One region of the Sinobacterium norvegicum genome, then DNA from elsewhere that is predicted to be linked to it. Evidence: predicted binding sites of a transcription regulator. Region 1 holds the regulator's gene; the other holds the start of a gene.
What was found. The regulator FNR, encoded in region 1, switches genes on or off when oxygen is low (the NO sensors DNR and NnrR bind a similar motif). The targets are predictions, from matches to a motif close to TTGATNNNNATCAA.
Positions count from the first base shown of each region.

Region 2: the regulator FNR is predicted to act here: its motif matches at 1,664-1,677, upstream of L9P87_RS09605 (oxygen-binding di-iron domain-containing protein).

Region 1 is NZ_CAKLPX010000001.1:1,056,673-1,061,052, forward strand. It holds gene L9P87_RS04645 (OmpW/AlkL family protein) at 1-627, opposite strand, end outside; gene hemN (oxygen-independent coproporphyrinogen III oxidase) at 923-2,317, shown strand; gene fnr (fumarate/nitrate reduction transcriptional regulator Fnr) at 2,434-3,195, shown strand; gene L9P87_RS04660 (TonB-dependent receptor plug domain-containing protein) at 3,537-4,380, shown strand, end outside.
Region 2 is NZ_CAKLPX010000002.1:129,665-134,044, reverse strand. It holds gene L9P87_RS09610 (Tex family protein) at 1-1,557, shown strand, start outside; gene L9P87_RS09605 (oxygen-binding di-iron domain-containing protein) at 1,735-2,532, shown strand; gene L9P87_RS09600 (extracellular solute-binding protein) at 2,692-3,789, shown strand; gene L9P87_RS09595 (hypothetical protein) at 4,033-4,380, shown strand, end outside.

The DNA of each region.
Region 1 (4,380 bases):
TACCTTAACCACTCCAGCATCAGATTTAATGGTTGCTGTCGTGCTGATATCGGCATACATCACCGAGGCATTTACCAGCCATTTATCACTGATGTAGTAATCCAAGCCCGCCTGTGCCGCCAAACCAAATGAATCATCTAGATCCATCGACGTATTACCCAGGGCCGCATCTAAACCGCTATCAACATCCTCACTAAAGAAGACGGTATAGTTAACACCGACGCCGACATAGGGCTGCCACGGACTATTACTGTCGCCCATGGGATAAAACTGAGCGCTGACTGTCGGCGGTAAATGCTTTACAGAACCTATGTCTGCTCCGGCCATGGCGCCGCCATCGAAGGTTAAATCGTGCTCGAAAGGTGTGGCCGCCAAGACTTCCACGCCCCACTTAGAGCTGAACATATACGTGCCAGAAAAGCCTATTTGTGTATCGTTATTAACGCTGGCCTTACCCAAACCCGCCGCCGCGCCATCAAGCTTGATCTCCCCACTACTTACGTTTGGCGCAACGGTTGCAGCACCAAAGCGAACAATAATGTCACCGGCTTCCAGCGCCTGAGCAGCCGGAGCAATAGAAACGGCGGCAATGGCAGCAACCAAAAGTGTATTCATTTGTGTCTTCATTATTTTTCCCTATATCATCCAAATATGACCAACTGTTAATGGGGCCATTATTAACCCTTTAATAAATAAGGTTATTGCGATGGATCAATAAAAAATGAACAGAAGATATAATCCTTGTAAAATATGTGGGCTTTATACTGTAAACTCGTCTGAATAGATGAGGTGATAGACGTAATGAATTGATATTGCTATACCCATGCTGCTTTTCAGCCCTTCGCTTGATGCAGCGCATTACTATTTATTCACCAACATAGATAATAAACTGTTCATTTTTCATCGCTGGAGCCGATAACCCATGCCCGAAACACAGACCAATATCACACCGACTTGGGACAGTGAGCTAATTAAGAAATACGATGTTTCCGGCCCTCGATATACCTCTTACCCAACAGCCAATTTATTCGGCAGCCAATTCCAGCATCAGCAATATGTGAGCATAGCCGAACAAGACAGCGATAATATCGCACCCATTTCGCTCTATATTCACATTCCTTTTTGTGAAAACATTTGCTACTACTGTGCCTGTAATAAGGTAGTCACCCGCGACCGAAGTAAAAGTCGTGAATACCTCGGCTATCTAGAGCAAGAAATAGCCCTGCGCGGCAAGCTCCATGGCAAACGGCCTGTGACACAGCTCCACTTTGGTGGCGGAACACCGACATTTTTAGCCCCCGCCGAGCTGACTGAATTGATGGTAATGCTGGGGAGGCACTTCAATTTAAGCGACAGTGATAGCCGGGAATATTCCATCGAACTCGACCCCCGCACCATCGACCACGATTATATTGCGCTATTAAAAGGCCTGGGCTTCAACCGCGTCAGTCTCGGCATACAAGACTTTCATCCACCGGTGCAAAAAGCTATCAACCGTGAACAAAGCGTCGAGATGGTCAGTGACTTGATTGATACTCTGCGCAACAATAAATTCGACTCGATTAGCTTCGATTTGATTTACGGTCTGCCCCACCAGTCGGTCAGCTCGTTCAGCGAAACCCTGGCCACCGTTATCAAGCTGAACCCCGACCGCTTGTCCATTTACAATTACGCCCACCTACCCGATCGCTTCAAGACCCAGCGCTCTATCGACCGCCTGACGTTACCGACTGCGCAGGAAAAACTGGAAATCATGGCGCACATTGGCACCACTCTCGATCAGGCGGGTTACGACTACATTGGCATGGATCATTTTGTTAAACCCGACGATGAGCTGGCTAAGGCGAGAAAAAATAAACGTTTACAACGAAATTTCCAGGGCTACTCGACCTGCCTGGCAACGGATTTAATCGGCCTTGGCGTATCATCAATCACCTCACTTTCAGATACTTACAGCCAAAACGAAAAGGACTTAACAAAGTATTACGAGCTTGTAAAGACAGGTCAATTACCTATTGTAAAAGGGTACCCTCTTACTGTAAAAAATACACTACACAGAGAAATTATTATGTCTCTAGCCTGTCAGCTAGAACTTGATATTGTCGCCATCGAACAGCAGTTTGACATTGACCTCAAGCAATTGTTCTCTAATCAGTGGCCACAGTTGCTCGAGTTCGAAGCCGATGGCTTGATTAGCTTAAGCGACAAGCAGCTGGTTGTGAGCGATAAGGGCCGCCTGTTTCTTCGGCAACTTTGTATGGTTTTTGATGAGTACCTCAACATTGGTGACGGTACTCGATTTTCAAAAACCCTGTAGTAGATTGACCCCTGCATTGAGCAGGAACAGTAAAATTTGACGCACGCAGACCTGTCTTCACTCTCATAACAGAGTGCAACAGACTGCTTAGGGAGAGAGACCGGATGCAATCAATCATGGCTGAACAACTCAGTGACAACACCACAACAGCACTTAACTGTCGTGGCAGCGCCTTCCAAACAAAATGCGGTAATTGTCGTCTTAACGCTATTTGTCTGCCTATCGCAGTGCAAGAGCCTGATTTGGACGCCCTAGATACCGTCGTTCATCGCAACAAACCGCTGCGTAAGGGTGACCACGTCTTCCGCGAAAACGATAACTTCAACTCGATCTACGCAATCCGCTCAGGCTTCGTCAAGGCCTACCGCCTCACTGACGACGGCAAAGAGCAGGTCACCGGCTTTTACTTCCCCGGTGAAATAATTGGCATGGACGGCATCAGCCAGAATAAACACAGTATTTCTGCCAAGGCGCTCGAAACTGCCGCCATCTGCGAGATCCCCTTCGATGATATTGAAAGCCTTAGCACCCGCTTCCCATCGATGCAGCGTCACCTATTCTCATTGATGAGTCAGGAGATCATCCAAGATCAACAATTGATTACATTGCTGAGTAAGAACACCGCTGAAGAACGCATCAGCGCTCTGATTCTCTCTATCTCAGACCGTAATGCAGCACGCAAGCTGTCGACAACCTCCTTCAGACTACCTATGTCACGTACCGATATTGGTAACTATTTAGGGCTTACCGTCGAGACCGTCAGCCGTGTATTCAGCCGTTTCCAAAAGAATAATATTCTCGAAGTGAACAATAAAGAGATTACTATTCTTGACCTTGAGGCAATACGCTCTATCATATCTCCACAGCAAGAAGCATAAGCTTCAGCCCACCCCCCCGGGTTGCTCTCGAAAGCGGTCATCTGTATTAACAGATGGCCGTTTTTTTTGTCCAGAATTCAACCAAGAAGAACCCTCTTCTCTCGTTGGCTAGCTCGCCGCCAACCTACACCCTAACAAACCTACAAAGCCGATTTCATCGACTATCAATAGGCAGACATTAGCCCTGTAATCAATTCACAACAGACAGGGTATTCATTATTTCAACATTATTTCCATTTTTTATTTGAGGGAGAGGATGAGCTCTTCGTGGTTATGCTTGAGGGCTAAAAAATAAGCTCGCTGTATTGAAGAAATACACTAAACCATTGAGGAACCTTGGAATGAATCTACAAAAGCCTATGGTGCAAGCTGTCAAGCTAGCGCTGAGCGGTGCATTTTTATCAACCCTAACACTGCCGGTGAGTATCGCTCACGCACAGCAGCCCCAAGCCACTGAAGAAGTTATTGTTACCGGCTCTCGTATCTCGCGTGATGAATTTTCATCATCCAGCCCAATGGCGGTATACAGCGCCGAAGATCTGGCGAAATCAAGCGCCAGCAGCATTGATGAATTTCTGATGAAGACACCAGAATTCACCGGCTCCAGCCTCGGCAATAGCACCAACAACGGCAATAATGGCGGCAAAATGGTCAACCTACGCGGCCTTGGCTATAAGCGTACGTTAGTGCTAATTAACGGTCGCCGTCAGGTCAGCAGCTTTGTTGGCGGCCCCGACGACCTAGGCGCAGTTGATCTGAATACCATTCCAATGGCAATGGTTGAACGTATTGAAGTTCTGAAAGACGGTGCCTCAACAGCTTACGGCTCCGATGCAATTGCCGGTGTGGTTAACATCATTACCCGCAGAACTTTTGACGGCGTTAAGATTGTCGGTGGCGGCGGTGCATATACAGCTGGTGAAGATGGCTTGGACGGCAAGAACAAAGATCTCTCCATCTTAATGGGAACCACTAACGATAAAGGTGGTGTTGCCATTGGCCTGGAGTATCACCAGCAAGAAGAAGTAATCCAGGAAAGTCGAAAGTGGGGCGAGAATGCTACCTGGCCAGTATACGACTCTGCCACTCGCAGCTTTACAGACACCAACCAGGGCTCGTCAAACAGCCGTAAGATCACTGTCAGCGGTGATATCAACGATCAAATCGCTGCCCAGGATCCATCAC
Region 2 (4,380 bases), on a different contig from region 1:
CACGTTAACATTGTCGACCAAGGCCGCCCTGCTGACCGCTGGCTAAGGGAGGTCATCAAGTGGACCTGGCGCATCAAGCTGCTTACCCACCTAGAAACAGACCTTATGGGTCAGCTGCGCGAGAAAGCTGAAGAGGGCGCCATTGCCGTCTTTGCCTCCAACCTGAAAGATCTGTTACTCGCCGCGCCAGCCGGACAAAAAGCCACTATTGGTCTCGACCCCGGTATGCGTACCGGGGTTAAAGTCGCCGTTGTCGACGGGCAAGGCAAGGTATTAGATCACTGTGCCATCTATCCAACGCCTCCCCGCAACGATATTATTAATTCAGCCAAAACAGTTGTTGCCCTCGCCGAAAAATATAATGTCGAGCTAATCGCCATCGGTAACGGTACCGCCTCGCGCGAGACCGAGCGTTTTGTCAAAGACATTATTAAAGCCAAACCGGCACTGGGTTTGAAAAGCGTCATTGTCAACGAGGCTGGCGCCTCTATTTATTCCGCCTCAGAGTTTGCCTCACAGGAATACCCCGACCTTGACGTCACCATTCGTGGTGCCGTATCCATTGCGCACCGCTTACAGGATCCATTGGCAGAGCTGGTCAAAATTGACCCTAAATCTATTGGTGTCGGCCAGTATCAGCACGATGTCAGTCAGTCTTCGTTGGCCCGTCAACTAGATACCGTGGTAGAAGACTGTGTTAATGCTGTCGGGGTTGATGTCAATACGGCATCCAGCGCTCTGCTCACTCGTGTATCAGGCTTAAACAAAACGCTGGCCAGTAATATTGTCGCCTTTCGCGATGCCAACGGCGCTTTTAGCAACCGCAAACAACTCAAAGAGGTCACCCGATTTGGCGCCAAAACCTTCGAACAGGCGGCGGGTTTTCTCCGCATCGCCGGTGGTGACAACCCCCTTGACAGCTCGGCAGTGCACCCCGAGTCCTATGATGTAGTAAAACGCATTGTCGATAAAAGCGGGCGGAAAATAGAATCGCTGTTAGGGGACAGCCGCACTCTGCGAGACTTAAAGCCAGCAGACTACACCTCTGATACAGTCGGCCTACCTACCGTCACCGATATTATCAGCGAACTCGACAAGCCTGGCCGCGACCCTCGTCCTGAGTTCAAAACCGCCGAATTCAAAGATGGGGTCGAAAAAATTGCTGACCTGCAACCTGATATGATTCTTGAAGGAACCGTCACCAACGTCACCAACTTTGGCGCCTTTGTCGATATCGGCGTACACCAAGACGGCCTTGTGCATATCTCTGCGCTGTCCAATAGCTATGTCAGCGACCCCCGTGAAGTGGTAAAAGCAGGGGATATAGTCAAGGTTAAGGTGATGGAAGTCGATGCCCCGCGTAAGCGTATAGGTCTTTCAATGCGACTAAGTGACAACGCCAGTGAGGCCGCGGATAACAAACGTGGCGGTGGCGAGCGACGTGCCAACAAAGACAGCGGCCGCGGCACTAATCAGCGCAGCTTTGGCGACAAGAAACCGGCACAAGCCAACGGCACCATGGCAGCACTACTGACCGCCGCCATGAAGAAAAAATAACCCACGCTACCGCTCACAAAAGGCGTTAGATTTAATCTGGCGTCTTTTTTTTGTCTTTTTTTTCATTGAAACAGGCTACAGGATTAACCATACACTTTATGCGTCATTGATTTAAATCAACAACTTACTTTTGGAATCCGATAACTTGTGCGCATAAAATTGGATGAGTAATAAGTAATGAATAACGATAAAGCACAAGTACTATACGATCGCGACGGCCACCAGTGTGTGGTGTTCAGCAACCTTGTCCACGGCGATGGTGTTCAGGCCAACCAGTTTCTCATTATTAATGACAAACACGCCGCCCTCATCGACCCAGGAGGAGATCTTACCTATACCCCTCTAACGATAGCCCTAAGCGGAAGAGTGAAAATTGAAGATCTTGACTATGTTTTTGCCTCCCACCAAGATCCTGACATCATTGCTTCGTTGCCCCGCTGGCTTATGCACAGTAATGCTACCATCGTATGTAGCAAACTTTGGAGTAGGTTCCTGCCGCATCTTGCCTCAAATTTTGTCACTCAAAAATTGGACCGCGATCTGACCAGCCGCATGATTCATCTACCCGATGGCGGTGAAAAAATTCCCTTTGGTGATAGTTTCATCTATTGCATCCCCGCGCATTTTCTCCATTCTGTGGGTAACTTCCAGTTTTTCGACCCCGTCAGTAAAATCTTATTTTCTGGCGATATGGGCGCCTCTATGGTGTCCGAGGAAATGGCAAAACATCCCGTCAGTGATTTTCAGGCGCATATTGCAACCATGAAGGGGTTTCATCAACGTTATATGTGTTCAAAAAAAGCCGCCAAATTATGGGCCGACATGGTGCGGGACATGGATGTTGAAATGCTGGTTCCCCAACACGGCAGCCCCTTTGTGGGCAAGGAGATGATCAACCAATTTCTCGACTGGATCAGCGAATTGGACTGCGGTATCGATCTACTGACTCACCGCGACTACAGCGTACCTTACTAAAAAAATATCAGCGGGGTGTACAACCACCTCGCTGAAAAATACTGATTAACAGCACGATAAACCTAACACTTTTCATAAGGCCTACCTGTTCAGGTAATAGCTTATTGCCGTGTTTTTTTATATGATCCGCGTCATATTAAACAATAACAAGGTCGAGAAATGTCTTTAAAAAATCTTTTTGCTGCGTTCATCGTAAGCTCAGCCTGCGCAGCAGCGACAGCCAGCGCAGAACAACAATCGCTAAATCTCTATAACTGGTCTGATTATCTCGCCGAAGATACGCTGGCCAAGTTCACCGAACAAACAGGCATTGTGGTTAATCTCACCACCTATGAAGAGGAGTCCGAAGCCAATGATGTTCTGCTATCAAAAAGCAGCGACTACGATATCGTTGTCATTGCACTGGACTTTATGGCTGAGCAGCTGGTGAACCAACGGGCATTATTTAAGCCACTAAAAAAGCAACTGCTGCCCAACATGAGCAACCTTGACCCGGCGATGCTGGCAGAAGTCGCCGGTAAAGACCCCTTCAACTATTACGGTGTGCCATATCTGTGGGGCACGATTGGTATCGGCTACAATCCCGCAATGGTCAACCAGCGCTTCAATGGCCAACCCCCTGTCGATTCTTGGAGCTTGATCTTTGAAGTTGAGAACATCAAAAAACTAAGCGATTGCGGCGTTGCCTTTATCGACAGCCCCAATGAAATACTGCCTCTGATCATTAATTACCTTGGCGGCGAGGCTGACACCAAGCATCGCAGCGTCTATGAGAATCTAGCCCGAGAACGACTGGAGGCAATAGCTCCCTACGTCACATTTAACACCGATTATATTTATGACCTCGCCGCAGGTGAATACTGCGCGGTGGTTGGCTGGTCAGGAAATATGATGTATGCGGCAGACATTGCCAGCGAAGCAGACAACGGCGTTGAAATTTTATATTCGCTGCCTCAGGAAGGTGCATCATACTGGTTTGATATGCTGGCAATACCGGTACAGTCACAAAATATAGAGGCAGCCCACACCTTTATAAATTTCATGATGCAACCCGAGGTTATCGCCGATGTCAGTAACTATTTGTGGTACCCCAATATCAACCTTTCAGCCATGCCGTTAATCGATGACGAAATACTGACCGACCCGAACATTTACCCCACCGACGAGATCAAATCAAAATTGTATTTATTGCCTGTGGCGTCGAAGCGAATGACTAAATATCAAAATGCATTATGGCAGTCAGCCGATCAGCGATAGTAAAACCGCGCCATTCGACTGTTGTCTTTGGCGCCGTCATTAGCCTGCGAATGCAGGCTCTGCCTCTTCGATTTTAAAAAATATTATTCCTGCACTCATAGAAATTAAAACCACTCTGACCCTATTTTATATCCCACGTAATTCATTGACCATAACAAATCCTCGCTATAGATTTAACTCCATTGAAAATGAAGCAACGAATGCTTCTTATTTTCTCATCAGTCATATAGAAACGGAGTTCCTATGCCTTCCAGTGCAAGAAAATCAATGGGTAATGCCAATGCGGATTGGGGTGTCTGCGGCTTTACCAGCAGTCTTTATGCCATGTATGAGCACAACCCTTCAAAGAGGCAGCAGCTCAACAATGCCAATACTGCCTTCAGAGTCCTCGCTGAAATAAAAAGCTATTTAATGATGCTTAAGGCCGACGGGGAGCAGACCTTGTTGAATAGCATAGTGGACTTTACGCAATCCTTTGGTTCCCCTTTCGATACCTTCAACATCGATACATATATTGCTCGCATCAATGCCGCAGTTAATCAGTCTGAGAATGCTATCAAGGCCGACAGCCTGTTTGGCATTGCCATGCCT